DNA from 3 places in the Ralstonia sp. SA306 genome. Region 1 is predicted to be linked to each of the others. Evidence: predicted binding sites of a transcription regulator. Region 1 holds the regulator's gene; each other region holds the start of a gene.

Region 1 (7,878 bases):
ACCACCGCCGGTGTGCTGGGCGTGCTGGGCATGGTGCCGGGCATGCCGCACTTCCCGTTCATCCTGTTTGGCGGCGGTCTGGGCTATCTGGGCTGGTACCTCAAGAAGAAGCGCGAGGTGCCTGAGGTCGAACCCGTGCTGCAGGCCATTGCCCCGGTGGATACGCCCGAGGCGAGCTGGGACGATGTGTCGTGGGTCGACGTGCTGGGCCTGGAAATCGGCTATCGCCTGATTCCGCTGGTGGACAAGAGCCAGGACGGCGAGCTGCTGCGCCGGATCAAGGGCATCCGCAAGAAGTTCACGCAGGACATGGGTTTCCTGGCGCCGGTTGTGCATATCCGCGACAACCTGGAGCTGGGCCCGTCGTCGTACCGCATCACGCTCAAGGGCGTGGAAATCGGCCAGGGCGAAGTGCAGCAGGGCAAGTTCCTCGCCATCAATCCGGGTGGCCAGGATGGCCTGGGCGGCCATGGCGGCCTGGGTGGTCGCCTGGGCACGCAATTGCCTGGCACGCCCACCGTGGACCCGACCTTCGGCCTGCCGGCCATGTGGATCAACGCTGATGTGCGCGATCGCGCGCAGGCCGAGGGCTATACCGTGGTCGATTGCAGCACGGTCATCGCCACCCACGTCAATCAGTTGATTTACACCCATAGCACCGAGCTTCTCGGCCGTTTGGAAGTCCAGCAATTGCTCGATCATTTGGGCAAGGAAGCACCGAAGCTGGTCGAAGACGTTGTGCCGAAGCTGTTGCCCGTCGCGACCGTGCAGAAGGTGCTGCAGAACCTGCTGGACGAAGGCCTGCATATCCGCGACATCCGCACCATCGTCGAGACGCTGGCGGAACACGGAGGCAGGACGCAAGACCCCGCCGAACTCACCGCTGCCGTGCGTGTGGCGCTGGGCCGGGCGATTGCCCAGCAGCTCTTCCCGAACAAGACCGAAATGCAGGTCGTCACGCTTGACCCGAATCTGGAGAACATCTTGCTGCAAAGCGTCGTTGGCTCTAACGCCGGCCCGATCGAACCGCAACTGGCCGACTCGCTCATGCAAGCGGCTGCGGACTCGTCGCGGCAGCACGAACAGATGGGTCAGACGGGCGTCCTGCTCGTACCGCCCGTACTGCGCCCGATGCTTGCCCGCCTGTTCAAGCGTGCCGCACCGAGCCTGCGCGTGCTCTCGCACGCAGAAATTCCAGATCACCGAACGATTAAGGTTGTCGCCATGCTTGGAGGCCGCGCATGAAAATGCATCGATTCACCGGACTGACGTCGCGTGACGTCTTGCGCAAAGTCCGCGACCAACTGGGCGATGGCGCTCTGATTCTGTCGAACCGCGCCATTCCTGGCGGCATCGAGATCATCGCGGCATCCGACTCGCACGTGGATGCGCTGGTCGACACGCAGTCGTCGGCGCCCAAGACGGCACAGCGGCGTCCGATGGCACCGGCGCCGATCCCCGAGCCCGCACCGATTGCCGCTGCAACCGCAGCCGTGGTTGCCGCCCAGGCACCTGCTGAAGAAGCACCGCAGGTCGAGGCCCCGGCGCCCAACGCGCTGGCCCGTCTGCGTAACCGCTTCATTGCCTCGCGCCGCGCCCCCGCACAGGAAGAGGCACCGGCAGCCCCGGTTGCTCCGGTGGCCAAGCCGGCCGGCCGCACGCTGCAAACGCGCGTGGATGACGACGTGGCGTTTGGCGAAGAAGATGCGCTGGCAGCATCCACCCGCATGCTGGCTGGCCTGTCGCTGGACCGTGCCAATGCAGAGGTTGCCCAGTCTGCGGCGCAGGCCCTGGCCAGCACCGCACAGTTCATCGCCCGCCGCACCACGGTGGAAGACGACGAGCCGGAGATGGAATCGACTGCCCGCTTTGCCGCACGTCGCGAACAAGCGCGTGAACAGGCACGCGAGCAGGATGACCGCCCGGTTTCGCTGCGCAGCTTTGCCGAGCGCGTGGAAGCCCAGGCCCGTACCCTTCGCGCCGAACAACAGAAGGCCGACGCGCCTGTGAAGCCGCGCGGCGACGCGCAAGCCGACGCAGGCAAGGCGTCCGACATTTTCGTCCGCGTGGAGGACACGATGGCCAAGCCCGAAGCCCCGCGTGATGACGTGAGCCTGCAGCGTTCGGCCATCCAGGCCGACGTGAAGGAAAGCATCCGTGCCGAGACCGACGTGATGACCCGCCGCATGGTCGGCGAGATCGAAACGCTCAAGAGCACGCTGAACGACGCCATGTCGAGCCTGGCCTCGCTGGGCGTGAAGCTGGGCGACCCGGTGCGTACGCGCCTGTTCCAGACCATGCTCAACGCAGGGTTCTCGGCACAGCTCACGCGCTACGTGCTGGAGAACATGCCGCAGCACGACTCGTATGAAGGCGCGCTGGATTTCGTGCAGCGCGCGATTGAAAAGAACCTGACCACCGTGTCGGATGAAAACAGCCTGCTCGACCAGGGCGGCGTGTTTGCCCTGATGGGCCCGACCGGCGTGGGCAAGACCACCACGACCGCCAAGCTGGCCGCGCGCTTCGTGCTGCGCCATGGCGCATCGCGCGTGGCACTGCTCTCGACCGACAGCTACCGGATCGGCGGCCATGAACAACTGCGCATCTACGGCAAGATCCTGGGCGTTTCGGTGCATGCCGTGAAAGACGCGCAAGACCTGAGCCTCGCCCTGAACGATCTGCGCGAGAAGCACGTGGTGCTGATCGACACCATCGGCATGAGCCAGCGCGACCGCGCCGTGTCCGAACAGATGGCGATGCTGCATGCCGTGGGCCCGTCGATCAAGCGCCTGCTGCTGCTGAACGCCGCAAGCAACGGCAAGACGCTCGATGAAGTGGTGGGTGCCTACCGCGACGCCAACCTGGCCGGCTGCATCCTGACCAAGATCGACGAGGCTGCGTCTGTTGGCCACGCGATGGACGTGATGATCCGCCGCCGCCTGCCGCTGCACTACGTGTCGTACGGCCAGCGTGTGCCGGAAGACATTGCGGTGCCGAACAAGAAGCTGCTGATCCACCGCTCGTTCCGGGCCGGTGCGGAGCAGTCGTCGTTCACGCTGGATTCGGACGAATCGTTGCTCGTGGCGCAAGGCGCTGCGCGCAACCGCGAACCTGGCCTGGCCGCTTTCGATTTCGCCTGACAAGGGGGCGACCATGACGACGCCATTCGCCAAGGATCAAGCCGCAGGGCTGCGGCGCATGCTCGGTCATGCCGCTGCTCGTCGTGTGCTGGTGATCGGTGCGGAAGAGCAGGTCGATGACTTTGTCGACAACCTGCGCATCGCGCTGTCCGCCATGGGCCGCGACACGGCCGTGGTGAACGCCCAGACCATGCTCGCCATGCCCGGCGTGCTCGAGCAGTACGACGAGACGGCGGATGTGACGCTCGTGGCCGCGCATTTCGGCACCCGGGCACTGAGCACCGTGGCTGAAGTCTGCGACGACGTGCTGCTGACCTTCTCCGATGGTCCGGAAGGCATCAAGAGCGCGTACACGCTGCTCAAGAAAACCGCCGTGCTGCAAGGCAGCGCTGGCATCCGCACCGTGGTGTGCGGCGCGCATTCGGTGGATTCCGCCGTGCGCGTGTTCGGCAACCTGGCCAACACCGTGGGCCAGTACCTGAACACCCGTATCGATTTCGCTGGCTACCTCCCTGAGGACCGGCACGTAGAACTTGCGCTCTCGCTCGGCAAGCCCGTGGCGAGCGCGTTTCCCGCATCGCCTTCGGCCATGGCCTTCCGCCAGCTTGCCGAAGAAATGTTGAGCTGGGCCAGCGCCGAGGCCCAAGCCGGTGATGGCAGTGCGCCGTCGCGGGTGGTCATGTCGGCGCGGGCTCCGGCACAGCCGGCAGATGAATCGGCGCAAGCAACGTCAATGTCCACATCGACTGCGACGATCCGCGCCACCGCACGCGCGGCCGAATTGGTTTATTGAGGCGCAGCATGAACGAAGCGTCAAAGGCAGGCATGGATATGTACACCGCAACCGGTCGCAAGACCAAGTCCGACGAGATGGCCACGTATGCTCCACTGGTACGTCGCATTGCCAACCAGATGATGGTCAAGCTGCCGGCCAGCGTTGAGCTGGATGACCTGATCCAGGCCGGCATGATGGGCTTGCTCGATGCGCTGTCGCGCTATGAGGAAACGCAGGGCGTGCAGTTCGAGTTCTACGCGGCCCAGCGTATTCGCGGCGCGATCCTGGACGAACTGCGCGGCTCGGACTGGCTGCCGCGCGGGCTGCGCCGCAACGCGCGCACGATCGAGCAGGCGATCCAGAAGCTGCAGCAGCAGAAGGGCCGCGCGCCCACCGAAACCGAGATTGCCGTAGCGCTGGGCATGTCGCTGGCCGAATACCAGAAGCAACTGGTCGACCTGCAGGGCAGTCAGCTGCTGTATTACGAAGATTTCGACCGCGAAGACGCCGACGCCTTCATCGAGAACCGCGCGCCCGAGAACGACGCCACACCGCTGGACCAACTGCTGGACCACGACCTGCGCGAATCGGTTGTCGCTGCCATCGAGGCTCTGCCCGAGCGCGAAAAGCTCATGATGAGCCTCTACTACGAGCAGGATCTGAACCTGCGCGAGATCGGCGCCGTGATGGGCGTGTCGGAATCGCGCGTGTGCCAGATCCACAGCCAGGCCATCGCCCGCATCCGCTCGCGCCTGCGCGATCGCGCATGGCTGCCGACGCCGACCTGATCTGAGGTCGGCTGAGAGCCACTGACACAACCCTGTGCTTCACGGGGTTTGATGGCGGCTCCTGGTTCCAGCTTTACCTGCCAGGTATTTCTACTGCGCGGCCAGCGACTCATGTCGCGGCCGCGCTTTTTCTTTGGGCCCCGGTCACGAGGCGCGCTTGGAGGCTTGAGGCAGGTTGATCACGGCGCACACGCGTTTCAGAACGCAAAATATGTACACAAAAAACGATTGTAATTGTTGACAGAAAAATGGAGCCCCTCCAAGATGCCGGCAAATACGCGGCATCACGCCGCATGAATGCAGGCGGACGGAATCCGCCGCACCCGCCTAAAGCACGCTCCCGGCATTGACACGGGGGCGGCCCCAGGAGACAGACAATGCGCCAATCCCCCGGCCAACCCTCGCCTTCTTCGTCGACAATCGCTCACGCCGTTGCCGATCCCGTCAACGAGCGTCTGCCGCTGCCCCGTCTGTTCGCACTGGGCTTGCAACACCTGTTGGTGATGTACGCCGGTGCGATTGCCGTGCCGCTGATTGTCGGCAATGCGCTCGGCCTGTCGAAGAGCGATCTGTCGTATCTGGTCAACTGCGATCTGTTTGCGGCTGGGATCGGCACGCTCATCCAATCCCTCGGTTTCCTGATCTTCGGGATCCGCCTGCCGGTGATGATGGGCGTCACGTTTGCCGCAGTTGCACCCATGATTGCCATTGGCGTGGAGCCCGGCATGGGGCTGCCCGGTATTTTCGGGGCGTCCATCGTTTCTGGTGTGTTCGGCATTGCCATTGCGCCGCTCATGGGCCGGCTGCTGGGCCTGTTCCCGCGCGTGGTAACGGGCACGGTCATCATGCTGATCGGTTTTTCGCTGTTGAGCGTGGGGATCAACTGGGCCGCGGGCGGTCAGCAGATGATTCCGCAGGTGGTCGACGGCGTGCGCCACATGGTGCCGAACCCGGCGTTTGGCGATCCGTTCGGCCTGGCCATTGCAGCGCTGGTGCTGGTGACGATTCTGCTGCTGACCAAATTCGGTAACGCACTGCTGTGCAATATCGCGGTGCTGCTTGGCATCGTGACGGGCACGCTGGTGGCGGCGGCATTTGGCAAAGTGTCGCTGGCTGATGCGAGCGCCGCGCCGCTGATGACGCTGGTGACGCCGTTCCACTTCGGTATGCCGAAGTTCGAGCTGTCGGCCATCATCTCGATGTGCATCGTGATCGTGATCACGCTGGTGGAATCGACCGGCATGTTCCTCGCGCTGTCGCACGTGGTGGGCAAGCCGATCTCGCGCAACGAGTTGACCAACGGCCTGCGTGCCGATGGCCTGGCGACGGTCGTGGCGGGTGTGTTCAACACGTTCCCGCATACGTCGTTCTCACAGAACATCGGGCTGGTGTCGATCACGGGCGTGCGTTCGCGCTATGTGGCGGCCGCCGGCGGGGTGCTGCTGATCGTGCTGGGTCTGTTTCCGAAGCTCTCTTACGTGGTGGCGTCTGTGCCGCAATACGTGCTGGGCGGTGCGGGCATCGTGATGTTCGGCATGGTGGCCGCTGCCGGCATCCGCATGCTGGGCATGGTCGATTTCCAGCAGCAGCGCCACAACCTGCTGATCATCGCGGTGTCGGTCGGCTTTGGCATGATGCCGACGCTGGCGCCGGCGTTCTTCCACCACTTTCCGGACTGGACGCACCCCATCACCCACAGCGGCATCGTGATGGGCACGCTGGTGGCCGTGGTGCTCAACGCATGGTTCAACGGCATCCGCGGCGCGCACGAAGTCATGCACGGCGCGGCCGCAGCGGCGCATTGAACATCCAAGCCGCGTGCCTGAATGCAGATCAGGTCTCGCGGCTCAGGTCTCTTCAGCAACCGACACGCGGTATGCGGTGCGCTGCCGGTAGACCTGGCCCGGGCGGAACGTGACCGCTTCCGCATCGGGCATGTTGACCTGGTTCGGGAACGCGCTCGCTTCCAGGCACAAGCCGCTGCGTAGCGCGTGCGTGCCCCCCAGCTTGTGCCCCGAGTAGAACTGAAGCCCGCGCTGATCGGTGAGTACTGTCAATTCGCGCCCGCTGCCTGGGTCATACAGCCGGGCGACTGGGCGCACATGCGGGCGACCCTCCGGCGCCGTATTGCGCAGCACGAAGCAGTGGTCGAACCCGCCGGCCTGCGCGAGTTGCGCGTTAGGCCAGTCCAACCGTACCCCGATGGGCGCCCCCTGACGAAAATCGAATGCCGTGCCAGCGACACTGGCTGTCCGCGTCGGAATCAGCTTTGCATCGACTTCCAGAAAGGCGTCGGCATCGATCGACAGGATGTGGCCTTTGATGTCGGTGCCGGGCTTGCCGCTCAGGTTGAAATACCCGTGGCTTGTCAGGTTGATCGGCGTGGGCGCATCGGTCCGGGCTTCATAGTCGATCGACAGCGTGCCGTCGTCGTCAAGCACGTAGCGAACCTGGACGGCGACATTGCCCGGGAATCCCGCATCGCCTTCCGGGGAGGTGAGCCGCAGGACCAATGCGCCGTCCTGATCCTCGGCCTCCCATAGCGCCCGATGAAACCCGCTCGCCCCGCCATGGAGCAGGTTGCCCCCCTCATTGCGGTCGAGCGCGTAGTCGATGCCGTCGAGCGTGAAGCGCGCGCCCGCAATCCGGTTGGCCCAGCGTCCGATCAAGCCCCCCAGATAGCCCGGCGATTCAAGGTAGGCGGCAGGCGTCGCGTGGTTCAGAAGAATCTCCCCCAGGTGCCCGCTGCGATCCGGTGCTTGCCAGGAGACGAGCGTCGCCCCCAGATCGCTGATCGAAACGCGCATGCCCGAGGCATTGCGCAGCGTGAACAGCCGAACGGGTTCACCGTCCGGCAATTGCCCCCATGTTGCTGACGAGAGGGCTCCGTCGAGCGGCGCGTGTGCGGACAGCGCTGGCGCGATGCTCATGATTGGCCCTCCGTGATGGCGCGTTCCTGGTATTCGCGTGGCGTGCAATCCAGCTCACGGCGGAATACGGCGTGCATGTATTGGGGTGAGGTAAAGCCGCAGCGCACCGCCACCTCGGCGGTTGCGACATCACGGCTGGCCAGCATGTGCTTGGCGGCGTCGAGCTTATGGCGAAGGATTTCCTGGTGCACGGTGCAATTCAATTCACGACGAAAGTGTTCTTCGAGCGATGACCGCGAGATACC
Region 2 (7,878 bases), 930 kb from region 1:
TGCCACCGAAGAGGTCGTCGGCCGCTATCAGGACAAGCTGAACATCCGGTATTTCCGCCGCCCGTCCAACCTGGGCTCGGCAGAAAACCTGAACCAGCTCTATCGCAGCGCGCAGGGCAAGTACGTGCTCTACCACGCCGATGATGACCTGCCGATCCTGGCCGAGATCAACAACAACATCGACATCTTCGAGCGCAACCCGGGCGTGGATGTCATCTTTGCGCCGTGGTTCATTCACGACCTGCCGACGCGGCAGGATGTCACCGCGTTCTATCGGCAGGACGACAACTACCTGATCGAGCAGCACGACTACGCCAAGCTGCTGGCGCTGGTCTTGTCGCACCACCTGTTTCCGGAGATCTACCTGGCACGCCGCGAGGTGATGGACCGCATCTACTTCAGCGCGCCGGAACACGCGTTCTACGCCTTCGTGCACGCGGCAGAAATGCTCGGCTCCAGCGCGGTGTATTTCAGCAAGACGCCGTTCTACCGGTCGGTCTCACGCTACTTTGCCGACGAGACCCGCGCCCAGGCCGGCAACGAAGAAGTGAAGCATGCGTGGGACCGCTATCGCGGCGGTCTGGAATACCTGTTCGGCAAGTTCGCGCACACGCTGCCGGCAGCCGAGCGCCCGGAGTGGCTGAACGCCATCAACCAGTTCGTGCTGGCACGCATGAAGGTTGCGCTGCGCCTGCGCACGCATGAAGGCGGCAATTGGATCGACAACTATTACATCGCCAACCGCGTTCGCGCGCTGGGTGAAGTGTCCGATCTGCCCGCGCCGTATGACCTGTACCGCGTCAATGCTGCGTTCGAATACTTGACCAAGCTCGACCCGTTCAAGCCCGAGCCGCCCAAGTACGCCACCCTGCGCCGCGCACCGCTTCAGGTCTTCCACCACGCGCACGGCTTTGCCGAAACCGAGTTTCTGGTGCTCGACGACGATGCCGCCATTCCGCATCACACCATCGTCGTCACGCCGATCCCGATGGACATAGCGGTGCCGGCCGGCCGTGAAGTCCGCTTCGTGTCGGAGCTCGAAACGCTCGCCAAATTCCCCTGAGTCACTGATCGCGCCAACATGGACCTCTCCAACGCCAATTCCGTGGTCTCCCTGATGAACAGCGTGCTGGCACCGGCAAGCGCCGTCGGCGGCAGCACCGCCAGCGGCGATGCCGGCAAACCCAGTGTCGACTTCGGCTCCGTGTTCAAGTCGTCGCTGGACCGTGTCGACGCTTCGCAGCAGAAGGCCGAAGCCATTTCGCGCAGCTTTGAGATGGGCAACAACGACGTCGACCTGCACGATGTGATGCTCTCGCTGCAGAAGGCCAACATCGACATGCAGACTGCCGTGCAGGTGCGCAACAAGCTGGTCTCGGCGTACCAAAGCATCATGAGCATGTCGATCTGAGATCACGCTCTTCCGCCCTTTTCCACGTTCCGGAAAAGGGTTTCTGGTTGTCCTTGCTATTTATATTGTGTGCAATATAATTGCGTCATCGATTTTAGGATCGATCTCCCGGCCGACATGTCGCCGACCGGGCTTCCCAAATAAGAGGACCCGACCATGAAGACGCTCTACCAGACCCAAGTCACCGCTGAAGGCGGCCGTGCCGGCCATGTTCGCAGCGCCGATGGCACGCTGGATCTGCCCCTGTCGCTGCCGCGCGAACTCGGCGGTGCAGGTGGTGCCGCCACGAACCCCGAGCAGCTCTTTGCCGCCGGTTATGCCGCCTGCTTTGAAAACGCTGTGCTGCATGTTGCACGTGGCAAGCAGATCAAGCTGGCATCAACCTCGGTGACCGCCACGGTGGGCATCGGCCCGCGCGAGGATGGCGGGTTTGCGTTGACAGTGTCGCTGAATGCCACCCTGGGCGGCGTGGATCAGGCGACGGCGGAGGCGCTTGTGACCGCCGCACACGGTGTATGCCCCTATTCGCATGCCGTCCGTGGCAATATTGACGTCCAATTGAACACGGTCACGCGCTGAGCCTTGCTTAGCCCTTTTCGGGCCGATGCGGCATTCGCCGCTCGGGCGCCAGACCGTCCCCCCGGGAGTTTTCCGTGAACGACGTGCTGGCGCTCGATCAGCAGCTTTGCTTTCCTTTGTATGCCGCCGGCCATCTGCTGACGCGCCTCTACCGCCCGCTGCTGGATGAACTGGGCCTGACCTATCCGCAATACCTCGTGATGCTGGCGTGCTGGCAGCAGGCGCCGTGCGCCGTGGGTGACCTCGGCCGCACGCTGTACCTCGATACGGGCACGCTGACGCCGCTGCTCAAGCGTCTGGAAGAACAGGGCCTCGTCACCCGCACGCGCGATCCCGATGACCAGCGCCGCGTCGTCATCGAGCTGACCGATGCCGGCCGCGCGCTACGCGAGCGCGCTGCCAAGGTGCCCGAAGCCCTTGCCTGCAAGATTCCGCTGGAACTTGATGAAATTGGCGCCACGCGCAACGTGCTGCGCAAGCTGCTCGACGCCCTCGCCACGGCGGATGACCGCGAATGAGCGCCCCGTCCGCTTCCGCCGATGTGGCGTTGGTCGTCATCGCCCGCAATGAAGCCGCCAGCATTGCGCGCTGCCTGCTCAGCGCGAAGCCGTTTGTCGATCGCATGGTGGTGCTGGATACAGGCTCCACGGACGACACCGTGGTCATTGCCCAGTCGTGCGGCGCGCTCGTCAGCCACATGGCCTGGACAAACGATTTTTCAGCTGCGCGCAACACCGCACTGCAGGCAGCCAACGCCGACTGGAACCTGATCCTCGACGCTGACGAATGGCTGGAAAGCGGCGGTGAACATCTGCGCACGCTCAGCGGTGCGGAGCCGGCTGTCGGCGTGGTATGCGTCAAGAACGATACCGACGACGCCGAAGCTGCCAGCCAGCTGATTGCGTGGATCCCGCGAGTGCTGCCCCGTGGCGTGCACTACACGGGGCGCATTCACGAGCAGCCGGTATCGTCATTGCCTGCGGCGCGCGTGCCCATCGTGATCCGCCACGACGGCTATACCGCGGCCAAGATGCAAAAGAAAGGCGAGCGCAACACGCAACTGCTGCTCGATGAACTCGCGCATCGGCCGGACGACCCGTATGTGCTGTATCAGCTCGGCAAGGAAACCGAGCTGCATCACGAAGACTACGCAAAGGCCGTGAATTACTACGCGCGCGCCTTCAGCCTGGCGCCGCCTGATGCGCCGTACCGCCGCAACCTGACGCTGCGCTATGTGTACAGCCTGGGCAAGGCCGATCGCGTTGAAGAAGCGCTCGCGCAAGGCGATGTCGCCATCCAGACGTGGCCAGATTTTCCGGACCTTTGCTTTGCACTGGGATTGGTCTTGCTGGATGCGGCGGCCAAACACCCTGATGAGGCGGCCGCCCGGTGGCTACCGCTGGCAGAACAGGTCTTCAACCGCTGCCTTGAGATCGGCGATCAGCCGGAGATGGACGGCAGCGTCGTCGGGCGGGGCAGCTTCCTCGCTGCCCAGCAACTGGCGATCGTGTACCAGATGCAGAGTCACGCGCTCGCACGCAAGTCCGAGCACTATCTGACGCTGTCAAAACAACTGCAAGACGCTTCGCCTCAATAACGCGCCATGCTGCCGTAAGCGTTGCTTGCGGTGGTGGCACGGCGTGCCGTGTCGATGCGCTTTTGCAGGCGGTCCAGGCGCGGATACACCATGGCGCGCACGCGGGCGTCATCTTCCAGAATGCGTACCAGCAGCGCGCGCTTGCGCTCCACGTCCGCACGCGAGAGCTGCGGATGCGGCTCGGAACGGCGCAGTGCATCCACATAGGTGGCGCTCTCGCGTTCAAGCGTGCTGACGACGTCCCAGTTACCCACTTCGGCCGCGCTGACCATTTCGGCGGTCAGGCGTGCGATGGCTTCGTAGCAGGTGAACAGACTTTCGCTGTCCTTGATCGGGATGTTGCGGTGCATATTGGCTCCAGTTGGGCCGAATTCAGTCAAAGGTCGCTTTACTGCCAACGTCCGGCAATCAGCTCACAACGCTCAGGTGGCTGTTCGCCACGGCGGCGCCAGGCTGGCCCATCTGGCCAATGGCGAGCCACGCATCCTGCAGCGGGACGAGCAAGGCGTCCACTTCAGCGAGGATCGTCAGATCGTTGTTGCCGTTGGCCAGCAGCAAGCGGCGCAGCATGTAGTCGTACAGATTGTTCAGTTGCACGGCGATGTCGCCGCCGCGCTGGTGATCGAGGCTGGCCTGCAGGCCCTGGCCGATGATCGAGATGGCCTTGTCGAACGCCCGCACCTTGGCCAGCACATCACCGCGCTGGATGGCGGCGCCGGCCAGGTTGATGGCGGCGCGCGCGCCTTCAAACAGCATGGCGATCAGGCGGTGCGGATTGGCGTCTACCACGGACGTCTCGATGCCGACTTGCGCATAGGCACCGATGGCACGGCGTGCAGCGTACATGGAAAAGGTCCTCGCTGTAGTCTGTTTGTTTTGGGTTGTGCTCTAAACCTGAACCTGGCTTAGTTGCTGCTCGAGGTCTGCTTCGTGATGGCCGCGAGCTGCGTCGTCAGGTAATTGCTTGTGTTCGTCATGCTCGCCACCGCTGCCGACAACGCGTTGAACTGCGTGTAGTACAGCGCCTGCTTGTTATCCAGCCGCGTCTGCATGGCGGTGATCTGGCTGGCAAGCGAGGTGAGCGAACTGTTGATCGAGTCCGTCTCGTTCTGCACCATGCCGCTGGACGACAGCAGGTTGGTCATCACCGTGTTGAGCTGGGCAGCGTAACCGCGCTGCACCGTGACCGTGCCACGGGCGCCCAGCGGGCCGCCGGCCACCTGCACGGTCAAGCCGTCGGTGGCGGAACCGCTGATGCCATAGAGGTTCTGTCCCGAACCGGTTGCAGCAACGCCGTTGATCGTGCCTTGCACATCCACACCGTTGGTGGCCGTTGGGCTCGCGCCGAAGAGCGATGAAGCGCCATTGCCCGACACCGATACCGCCGACACCGAGCCGAACTGGCTATCGGTTACGCTCAGCACGCCGCCGGCATTGGCCGACACCGAAGCGTTAACCTTCGCGTTCTGCAGCGTCGTCGATGCGTTGATCTGGCTTTGGATCTGCGCAGCCAGCGTCGCCGCGGTGTAACTGCCGGCCGCCAACGTCACGTTGATGGACATGCCGCTGATGTTGAACGCGAGCGTGTCGTTCACACCCGCCGTGATGGTCGTGCTGGCGGCGGCCGAACCCGTGAGCGTGCCCTGCGTGGCCAACCGCGTCACGTTGAGAGCGTAGCTGCCGGCCTGCGTGGAATCCGAGAACGTCGGCACGCTGACCAGTGAATCGGTGGCCGTGCCGGTACCGGCAAACAGACCGGCTACCTGGCTGGGCGACTTTGCAACGGCAGCCGACAGCTTGGTGTTGTCAACCGACAGCGTGCCGTCGGAATTCATCGTCACGCCCACGCTGCCCAGCGACTGGTAATTGCCGTTGCCAACCGCTTGGCCGAGCACGTCGGTAATCTGGTTGATGAGCGTCTTGGTGCTCACATCGCCCGCCAGCGGCCCATTGTTGGCGCTGTTGGCGGTGTCGATGTTGGTGAGCGAATTCAGTTGCGTGCGCAACGCGTTGTAGCCGTTCACAAAGTTGGTGACGGCGGTGGTGGTGGCGGTCGGGTCGTTGGCTACCGTCACGTTGGTGCTGCCCGTCTTGGACAGCGTGAACGATGTGCCGTCCACCACGTTCGACAACGTGTTGGTCGGGCTCTGCACGGCAATGCCGTTGATGGTGGCGAGGGCGTTCTGGCCCGTGGTCACCTCGGTCATGTTCTGCGTGCCTGCCGGGTCTTGCGAGAGCAGCGATTGCAGCGTCGAGTCGCCCGACACCGAAATCTTCATCTCCGAGCTGGAGCCGCCCGCGGTCGACGTCAGCACCAGACGGTACGGGCTGCCGCTGCCGTCGTTCACGATGCTGGCCGACACACCCACGTTGGCCGAGTTGATCGCATCACGGATACCCGCGAGCGTGTTGTTGGACGAATCGATCGTGATCGAGCCACCCGCCAGGTTGCCGTTCTGCGTGAACGTCGAACCGGTGTACTTGCCGCCCGAGAACGAGCCGCCCGACACCGAGCCGAACGAGAACGAAATCGTGGTCGAGGTGCCGCTGCCGATGGCCGTCGTAGTGGACGTCTGCCCCTGCGCCGCCAGAACCTGCGATTGCGCAAGCTGCGTGACATTGACCGCGTAGGAACCTGCAGGCGCCGAGCCCGTCACCGACGCACTCAGCATCGAGGTGTCGTAGCCGCCGGCCTTCATCGCGCTGTAGTTCGACGCGTTGGTCAGGTTCGATAGCGCGGTCTGGAAGGTCGACAGCGCACTCTTGAGCGAGCCCACGGCCGACAGCTGCGTCTGGTACGAGCTTTGCTGCGTCTGCAGTTGCGTCAGCGGCTGGCTCTCCACCTTCATGAGGCTGGTCACCAGCGAATTGACGTCGATGCTCGTCCCGATGCCGGGAATGGAGATCGGCGGAACGTAATTGCTGGTTGAGGAGGTGGTAGTGGTAGTCGCCATGATCGGGTCCGATAAGCATCTGCGCCGGCGGAAGTCTCTCTACACAACGGCACGGGTTGCAGCTTCTTTAGGGCAGGTTATGCAGGCGCCACCCACGAAAAAGGGGGGTATCCGACAAAAGAAAAAAGGCCGACGCCCCGAGGAACGCCGGCCCTTGACCCAATCGCGAAGCGGCTGGGCTGCATCCAACTTACTGATTAACCCTTCAGCAGGCTCAGGATGCTGTTCGGCGCCGAGTTGGCTTGCGCCAGCATCGCCGTACCCGCTTGCTGCAGGATGTTCTGGCGAGTCATGTTCGACGTTTCCGACGCGTAGTCCGTATCGACCATGGCCGACTTGGCAGCCGACAGGGCGGTGTTCGACGAGGTCAGCGTGTTGATGGTCGAGCTCAGACCGCTTTGCTGTGCACCGAGGCTGGCGCGGGCCGACTTCAGGCTGGCCAGATCGGTATCGATGGCCGCCTGAGCTGCCGTTGCGTTGGCAGTCGAGGTCACGCTCGTGCTCGACAGCGTGCCGAAGCTCGCCAGGTTGGCGTTGGTCACGGTAGCGACGTCGGTCGATGCGCTTTGGCCGTACTGGAACGTGGTCGAGGTCACCGAACCATCGAACAGCTTGGCGCCGTTGTAGTTGGCGTTCGTCTCGATGTTCTTGTTGGCCGTGGCCAGCTGTTGGTATTCCTTGTCCAGGTTGGCCTGGTCGGTGGTCGACAGACCGCCGTTGTTGGCTTCCACAGCCAGTTGGCGCATACGTTGCAGGTTGTTTTCAACCTGGCCCAGGTACGAGTCAGCCGTTTGCAGGTACGACTGTGCGTTGTTGGCGTTCTGGATACCTTGGGTTTGCGAGTTCAGCGTGGTCGTCAGGCTGGAAGCCACAGCATATGCAGCGGCATCGTCCTTCGCGCTGTTCACGCGCAGGCCGGTCGACAGACGTTGCAGCGACGTTTGCAGAGCGGACTGCGATTGCGACAGAGCTTGCTGCGTTTGCAGGGACGAGATGTTGGTATTGAGGCTGAGGGACATGACGGCTCCTAAGTTTCCCGATGGTTTGTTGCCCGTGTTTGCTAATTCCGGCTAGGCCGGGCAACGTGACCTGCAACTTGAAGGGGATCAGGTCTGCGTTGTACTCAGGTTATCGGTGGCCTCTGAGGAAAGTTTAGGGTCGCCTTGACAAATTTGTGCGTCGGCGGCGGTTTGGGCTTGCGGGCGCCTGACTTTCGACACCCCCTCCAAAAGAGGCGGCAAGCCTGCTTCTTGGCCTGCAGACCCTCGGCTATACTCGTTCGACCAGTTCATAGGCGCCAGCATCCCTCTATATATAGAGCGCCACACAGTGCACAG
Region 3 (7,878 bases), 890 kb from region 1:
ACACACCCAGCAGCGAGAGCACGCCAGCGTTCATGCCGGCGAAGGTCGGCACCGAAGCGCTCATGCTGCCCGTGCGGTTGACGCTGCCGGAGGTCTGCTTGCTGGCCGCCGTGTTCTCGGTGATCACGATCGTGATCGTGTCGCCCACCATGTGGGCGCGGCGGTCTTCAAACATCCCGCGGAAACCACCACTGCCCGATGCCACTTCCTGGTAGATCGCCCCGTTCTGGCGCGGCGCCATCACCGGCATCGGTGGGCGCGCGGTTGTCGGACCCTGCACGATCGGGGCCGGCGGCGGCAGCATGCCGCACGCCGTAGCGAGCAAGGCGGCCGTGCCAAGCACGGCCAATCGAACGACTCGAACAGCAGACACAGCGCGGCCGCTGTGCTTGCCATTCTGGAGCGAGTAAACCGGGGGGGTATGCATCGCACTACATCCTCAAAAACTGCGCCGTCAGCTCAAAGCTGAGACAGCTTCTCCAGCATCTGGTCCGACGTCTGGACCGACTTGCTGTTGATCTCATACGCACGCTGCGTCTGGATCATGTTGACCATTTCTTCCACCACGTTCACGTTGGACGTTTCAACGTAGTTCTGATTGAGCGCGCCCACGCCATTCGAGCCCGGGTTGGCCAGGTTGGCCGTGCCCGACGCTTCGGTTTCGGCGTACAGGTTTTCGCCCATGCTGCGCAGGCCGGCCGGGTTGATGAAGTTGGCCAACTGGAACGTGCCCACCTGCGTGTTGTTGACCGCGCCCGGCGTGGTGACCGTCACAACGCCGTCCTTGCCGATGGTCAGGCTGGTGGCGTTCTGCGGCACCGTCACGGCCGGCTGGACCGGGTAACCGCTCGAGGTCACGAGCTGCCCCTGCGCGTTGATCTGAAAGCTACCGTCACGCGTGTAGGCCAGCGTGCCGTCGGGCATCTGCACCTGGAAGAAGCCGTTGCCGTTGATGGCCACGTCAGTCGAGTTGCCCGTCTGCTGCAGGTTGCCCTGCGTGTGCAGACGCTCGGTGGCGACGATGCGCGTACCCGTACCGATCTGCATGCCCGAAGGCAGCGTGGTCTGCTGCGACGACTGCGCACCCGGCTCGCGCACGTTCTGATACAGCAAGTCTTCGAACACGGCGCGCGAGCGCTTGAAGCCCGTCGTGTTGACGTTCGCCAGGTTGTTCGAGATGACATCCAGCTGCGATTGCTGGGCGTCCATCCCGGTTTTGGAAATCCACAGGGAGCGAATCATGTTCGAGTCCTTGGTTGATTCAATTCATTGCGCCGGCCGTTCAGGCGTGGCGCAGCAGTTCATTGGCCGACTGGGCGTTCGTGTCGCTCGTGTGCAGCGACTTCATCTGCATTTCCAGTTGGCGCGAGATTTCGATCATGTTGACCAGCGAGTCGGTCAGGTTGACGTTGCTGCCCTCCAGCGCCCCGCCTGTCACACGAACTTTTTCATCCACATCGGCGTCCTGGCCGTCGCGCTGGCGGAACAGGCCGTCGGCGCCGCGGTCGATGTTCGACGGGTCGATGCTCACCAGCTTCAGACGGCCCAGCGACACGGGCGGCGTACGGCTGTCCGCGCTGATCGCGTTGACCGTGCCGTCCTTGGCAAACTGCACCGTGGTGTCGGGCGGCAGCGTGATCGGGCCGCCGTCGCCCAGCACCGGCTGGCCGGAGAGCGTCTGGATCGTGCCGTCAGGACCGAGCTGGAACGTACCGGCGCGGGTGTAAGCCTCGCCGCCATCGGGCGTCTGCACGGCAAAGAAGCCTTGCCCGTCGATGGCCACGTCCAGGCTGCGGCCCGTGGTCTCGATCGGGCCAGGCGCGAGGTCCGTACCGATAGCCGATGCCATCACATAGCTGCGCGTGGGCGAGCCATCGCCTTGCACACCCACCGTATGGAACGCGTCGATCTGCGCCTTGAAGCCGGTGGTGCTGGCGTTGGCGAGATTGTTGGCGCTGGCAGCCTGTTGATCGAACAGGTGCTTTACGCCAGTCATCGACACGTAGATCGAGCGGTCCATACGAGTGTCCTTGGTGTGCGGTCAGTCAGCTTCGGGCAACGACGATTACATCGTCACCAGGGTCTGCAGGATGGTGTCCTGCGTCTTGATGGTCTGCGCGTTGGCTTGATACGAGCGCTGGGCAATGATCATGTTGACCAGCTCGGCAGACAGGTCCACGTTGGATTGCTCCACCGCCGACGACTGCAGCAGGCCGAACGAACCCATGCCCGGCGTACCCAGGTTGGGGGCGCCCGAGTTGGACGTTTCCACCCACTGGTTGCCACCGATGTTCTGCAGACCTTCCGGCGACTTGAAGTTGGCCATGGCAACCTGGCCCAGCGTTGCCGTGCGGCCGTTGGAGTAGCGCGCGGTGACGGTGCCATCGGTACCGACCGCATAGCTGGCCAGGCGGCCGGTGGCGTAACCGTCTTGCGTCACGCCCGGGGCGGTGTCGTTGTAGCCGCCGCCGTACTGCGTGGTGCCCGTGAAATCCATGCTGGCGATGCTCATGCCGGGGAAGGCCGTGGCGATCTTGCTCGGCGTGGAAGTCAGCTGGCCGCTGCTGTTGAACGTGAGCGACGTCACCGGGTTGCCGCCGGTCGGGTTGTTGCCGTCCACTTGCGAGTACACATCCCAGCCTGCGGCGGTGCGCACGTAGTAGTTGGTCAGCATGTGGGCCGTGCCCGTGCCGTCGTACACCTGTTCCGAAACGGAGTGGTTGAACGTGGCCGAGTTGGTGGGCGAGAACGGCGTGGTGGTCGGCACCGTGGCGGCGGCATCCAGGTTCACGCCGAACGCGGTGTTGGTGGTGGCCAGCGGCGCCAGGTCGTTGACGGGAATCTTCAGGTTGGTCAGCACGGCCGTGTTGACCTTGCCGGTGGAGTCCACACCGTAGCCGGTCAGATTCTGGCCGGTGGCCGAGATGATGAAGCCGTTCTTGTCGGTCTGGAACTGGCCGTTACGCGTGTACGACACCTGGCCGCTGGACGGGTCGACCATGCGGTAGAAGCCCGTGCCGTTGATGGCGATGTCCAGCGGGTTGCCGGTGTTTGTCACGTTGCCCTGCGTGAACGACTGCGACACCTTGGTCACGCTCACGCCCTGGCCGATCTGGTTGTCGGACGCCCCCACCAGCGAGCGTGCGTACACGTCGCCAAACTCGGCGGTCGATTTCTTGTAGCCGACAGTGTTGGCGTTTGCCACGTTGCTGCCGATCACGTCGAGGTTTGCAGAGGCGGCGTCGAGACCGCTCAGGCCTTGCTGGAATCCCATAGTGTTCTCCCGTAGAAGATAAAAGCGCGGGGTCTGCCCGCAGTTGACCCGTAATTACTGAATCGATGCAACGTCGGACAGCTTGGCGGTTCCGCCAGACGCCAACACCAGTTGCATCGTGCCGTTGTTGATAGTGACGCCGGCCACCTTGTCGATGCCCAGCGCGTTACCCGTGACCACCTTCCCACCCTGCGTGGCCGACACCTTGATGGAATAGGCACCGTCGGCGAGCTGGTTGCCCTTGTCGTCCTTGCCGTTCCACGTGTAGTTGCCACTGCCGGCCGCCATCTGGCCGAGGTCGACGGTGCGCACCGCCACGCCCGCGGCGTTCGTGATCGTGACGACGACATCGTCGGCGCCGTTGGGCACCGAGACGCCGAAGTTGGCAGCGCCCGAGGCCAGCGTCAGATTGTTGGTCGGCACCTGCACGGTGCGGCCGATCATCGACGACGCCTGCGTTGTCGCGTTCTGCGTGAGCATGCTCGACATCGTGGTGTTCAACTGCTGGATACCGTTCACAGTGTTGATCTGCGCAAGCTGCGAGGTCATCTGCGAGTTGTCCATCGGGTTGAGCGGATCCTGGTTCTGCAACTGCGCAACGAGCAGCTTCATGAACGTGTTCTGCAGGTCGCCGCCGTTGGTGATGGCAAGCTGGTTGCCGGAGGTCGTGCTCGCGGCGCTGGTCGTGTTGGTTGTTGAGCTGACGGTCATGTTCGTGTCTCGCGATGAATAGAGCCGCTTACTGGCCCAGGGTCAGAGCCTTGGAGGCCATCGTCTTGGTGGTGTTGGCGACTTCCACGTTGGCCTGGTACGAGCGCGACGCAGAAATCATGTTGACCATTTCGTCCACCACATCGACGTTCGGCATGGTCACGTAGCCGTCGGCATCGGCCAGCGGGTTGCCCGGCTGGTGCATGCGCTTCATGGGGGTGACGGTGTCTTCGACCACGCGGTCGACCGACACGCCGGTGGCGTAATCGTCAGACTCCTGCACGGGCGAGAACACCACTTGCTTGGCGCGGTACGCCTTGCCGTCCGGGCCCGTCACGCTTTCGGCGTTGGCCAGGTTGGAGGCGACCACGTTCATGCGCTTGGACTGCGCGGTGAGCGCGCTGCCCGCTACATCCATCACCTTGAATAGCGACATGTTGATTCCGATGTCTTCAAACACTGTTGCCGGCACTGCTGCCGGACCGTTCCGGTTGTTCTGTATGGCGGCTTGCTCCGGACCGATATTTCCCGGCCCGGAGCGCCACACAGTTCCCGCCCCTCTTTCGCCGCGCGTGATTGCTGCGCGGTCGTCTTAATGCCTGTCTGCTGCTCTTGCTGCTCTTGCTACGTCCGCGCTAGCTGTTCTGAATCGCTGCCAGCATCGACTTGATCTTCTGCGTCACGATGCTCAGATCGGCCTCGTAGCGCACGGTGTTATCGGCAAAGCGCATGCGCTCGCCATCCATGTCCACCGTGTTGCCATCGATGGACGGCTGCTGCGACGTGCGGTACTGCACTTCGCCCTGCAGCGCCTTGGTCTGCTGCGACAGCGACGCCTGCATCAGCGACACATCGCCGGCCGGTGCGCCATCCACTGTCAGGTGGCCTGAAGCCGTTGCCGTCATCGGCAGGCTGTTACCGCTTTGCTGGCCGACCGCTTTCTGCAGCGCCGACTGAAAATCGAAGTCGCGCGCCTTGTAGTTGGGTGTATCGGCGTTGGCAATGTTCGAGGCCAGGATCTGGTGACGCTGCGAGCGCAAGTGCAGCGCCTGCTCCTGAAAACCGAACAACTGATCCAGCTTGTCGACCATGTCTGTCATTCCTTGCGCGTGGCGCCCTGGTTACTGCTGCCACCCGCCGGGGTTGCGTTCTGTATTGCGTGTTCCCTTCGGCCGGAGAACTCGGCATCAGCGGCCCCTTCAAAACCGCCGATGCCGTCTCCAAAACCGCTGAACCGCTTGTCTTGCTGAGTTGCCGTCATGCGACCTCAGTGGAAAAGACCTGTCTGCGAATCCGATATCTGGCCGAAGAACGAGCAACCTCGCCACCTACCGGGACAGGCTGTACGGCCAGGAACCGCACAACGCCAGGGACTTCACCACGTTGCAAAGTCTAGGGGCCGGTGTGCAAGACCATTCGTCCGAATAAGGGGGGGATTGGCCGACATTTCCGCATTTGGCGCTCGCGCACGCGTGGCTAAACTTCACCGGACTTTTGATGAAGGGGCTCTCCATGTCCACGCGGTTTGCACGCAGCGCGCACCACCCGACCCGACCTGCCGCCACGGCCATGCCGCTGGCTGGGCGCCAGCGCAAGCTGTTGTTGATCCTGGCGCTGGGCCTGCTGGCCAGCGTCGTGCACCCGATCCTGGCGCACGCACAGGGCGTGGTGCGCGTCGGCTATCCGCCGGCCCAAGCCGTGCAACAGCCCGTGCAGCCCACCACCATCCAGGGGCCGAACGCCATCCAGATGCAGATTCAGCAACAACTGCAGTCGCAACTGGACATCCTTGGCGGCACGAATGAGACGGGAGCGCCACGTGCGTCGGTGGAAGTCGGCCCGGTGGATGCCCGCGTGGCCAACCAGCCCTGTGACCAGATCGACCTGATGCTCCCGGCGGCGAACCGACTGCGCGGCCGGATACAAGTGGGCGTGCGCTGCCGTTCGCCGCATGCCTGGGCGGCCTGGGTGCCGGCCACGATCCAGATCACTGGGACGTATTACGTCGCCTCGCACCAGCTCCCGCCGGGCAAGACGCTCGACATGGGCGATCTGGAAGCCCGGACGGGCGATCTTTCGATGCTGCCGGCCTCGGTCGTGCAGCAGCCGGCCGATGTGGTGGGGCGTGTACTGCTCACCAGCGTGGCCGCCAACCAGCCGCTGCGCGCCGAAAGCCTGCGCCTGCCGGTTGCCGTACAGGCAGGCCAGACCGTCAAGCTCATCGCCGAGGGCGGGGGCTTCCAGGTCAGCAGCGACGGTCGCGCCTTGAACCAGGCGGCCGTGGGCCAGGTGGCGCAGGTGCGCACCGCCAACGGCAATGTCGTTTCCGGCATTGCACAGTCTGCTGGCGTCGTGGCGATCCAGTTTTAAGACAAAATTGATAACGACTGATCACTTTTAACCGTGATGCGTTATCGATACCTGCCGCTAAAGTTTGAGCCGGGGTTGGCCGTTATGGGTGATAGGATGAACGCGCTCTTCGGAGACACCCGTGAAAATCAACCATATCGTGAACAACACGCCGGCCGTTGCGCCGACCAAGGACGCTGCGTCCGGGTCGACGCGCGCGACCGGCTCGTCCCCGGCCGCTACGACGGCTTCGGGCACCACGCGCCACACCGGCGATTCGCCGTCGCTGTCGGTCCAACAAGTCTCGCGCCAAGTGGGCAGCGGCGACTTCGACGCGGCACGCGTCGAGCAGATCCGCAGTGCCATTCAGAACGGCACGCTCAAGATGGACGCCGGCAAAATCGCCGATGCGGCGCTTTCCGACGCGCAATCGCTGCTCTCCACGCGATCCAAGAAGGTCTGACGGGGCTTTCCCGTCGTCCGTCCCCTGTATTTTCTGACGCCGCCGGTCCGAGGGTTTCCGACCCTCGACTGATCGCGGCGGGGCGGCGTGCCGGCCGGCGGCTGCCCAAGCTTCCCAGCCTGAGGTTCAGGGCCTATTCCCGTATGAAACGTGTGCGCGCAATGTCGATACGGGCTGTAGGGCTAGGCGCGACCGGCGCCGCTTGGCCAGCCAAGCAAGTCGGTCGCAACGACGCCATGCGGCCCGTATCGTCATTGCCCTCCGGGTTGGCCCAAGCGGGGGCCATCTGCTTTGTCGGCGCGTCTTGCAAAGGGAATCACCCTTTGCGGCGACGCCCTTCGCGCATCTGGCCCCCGCTTGGGCCAACGCGCGCACGTTTCATACGGGAATAGGCCCTACCATGGACAACACACTGCTGATCCGCACCCTTGCCGACGAGCAGGAACTGCTGCGCGCAGCCACCCTCACCCTGGATGCCGAAGCGCAGGCGTTGCGCGACGGCGACATGGTCGAGCTCGAACGCATCACCCAGACCAAGCAGAAGCAACTCGCCGCGTTGGGCGAAGCCGACCGTGACCGCCGCCTGTGGTGGGCCCAGCACGGCGGCGCCGATCCGTACGGGCTGGTCAAATACCTGCGCACCGATGAAACCGCCAGCCGCCTGTTCGACGAAAACCTGGCCCTGGCCCGCCTGCTGCGCCAGCGCAACATCGACAACGGCACCCTGATCGACCTGCGCCTGCGCGCCACGCAAAACGCGCTGTCCGTCCTGCATGCTGCCAACAACGGCGGCGGCACACCCTACGGCCGCGACGGCAAGCAACCGCTGTCGATGCCACGCTTCTCGGTCGTCGCGCAATAAGCCACTACAACACGTTTTTTGGGTACAAAAGCCCCGCTTTACGCTTACGTCAATGGGCGTGAAGTGGGGCTAGCTGCTGCTGTCTGATCCTGCTATCTATAGGGGGGTCTAGCACACCACCGATCGGGGTAAACAAAAAGGTTTACATCCCATTGATGGGTGCAACAAGCATGCTGGGGATTTATTCTGCGATTTTGGCGGGGTTAATCCTCCGCGCCT

The links. Region 1 encodes FliA, which starts transcription of late flagellar genes. Its sites were predicted from a motif close to CTAAAGTTTNNNNNNNNNNNGCCGNTA; they were not measured.
Region 2: fliD (flagellar filament capping protein FliD) is a predicted target of FliA. The motif match lies at 6,586-6,612, and genes of this name have one in related genera.
Region 3: flgM (flagellar biosynthesis anti-sigma factor FlgM) is a predicted target of FliA. The motif match lies at 6,414-6,440, and genes of this name have one in related genera.

What each region holds. Positions count from the first base shown of each region.
Region 1 covers NZ_CP096452.1:1,468,430-1,476,307, reverse strand. The annotation lists gene flhA (flagellar biosynthesis protein FlhA) at 1-1,245, shown strand, start outside; gene flhF (flagellar biosynthesis protein FlhF) at 1,242-3,140, shown strand; gene M1D44_RS23170 (MinD/ParA family ATP-binding protein) at 3,154-3,933, shown strand; gene M1D44_RS23165 (RNA polymerase sigma factor FliA) at 3,942-4,703, shown strand; gene M1D44_RS23160 (nucleobase:cation symporter-2 family protein) at 5,081-6,508, shown strand; gene M1D44_RS23155 (aldose epimerase family protein) at 6,551-7,633, opposite strand; gene M1D44_RS23150 (XylR family transcriptional regulator) at 7,630-7,878, opposite strand, start outside.
Region 2 covers NZ_CP096452.1:429,524-437,401, reverse strand. The annotation lists gene M1D44_RS18575 (glycosyltransferase family 2 protein) at 1-1,063, shown strand, start outside; gene fliE (flagellar hook-basal body complex protein FliE) at 1,082-1,411, shown strand; gene M1D44_RS18565 (organic hydroperoxide resistance protein) at 1,568-1,990, shown strand; gene M1D44_RS18560 (MarR family winged helix-turn-helix transcriptional regulator) at 2,065-2,508, shown strand; gene M1D44_RS18555 (glycosyltransferase family 2 protein) at 2,505-3,587, shown strand; gene M1D44_RS18550 (flagellar protein FliT) at 3,581-3,937, opposite strand; gene fliS (flagellar export chaperone FliS) at 3,996-4,433, opposite strand; gene fliD (flagellar filament capping protein FliD) at 4,493-6,541, opposite strand; gene M1D44_RS18535 (flagellin N-terminal helical domain-containing protein) at 6,739-7,560, opposite strand.
Region 3 covers NZ_CP096452.1:388,175-396,052, reverse strand. The annotation lists gene M1D44_RS18360 (flagellar basal body L-ring protein FlgH) at 1-427, opposite strand, end outside; gene flgG (flagellar basal-body rod protein FlgG) at 460-1,242, opposite strand; gene flgF (flagellar basal-body rod protein FlgF) at 1,283-2,020, opposite strand; gene flgE (flagellar hook protein FlgE) at 2,066-3,274, opposite strand; gene M1D44_RS18340 (flagellar hook assembly protein FlgD) at 3,329-3,985, opposite strand; gene flgC (flagellar basal body rod protein FlgC) at 4,014-4,421, opposite strand; gene flgB (flagellar basal body rod protein FlgB) at 4,621-5,076, opposite strand; gene flgA (flagellar basal body P-ring formation chaperone FlgA) at 5,498-6,355, shown strand; gene flgM (flagellar biosynthesis anti-sigma factor FlgM) at 6,477-6,797, shown strand; gene M1D44_RS18315 (flagella synthesis protein FlgN) at 7,198-7,659, shown strand.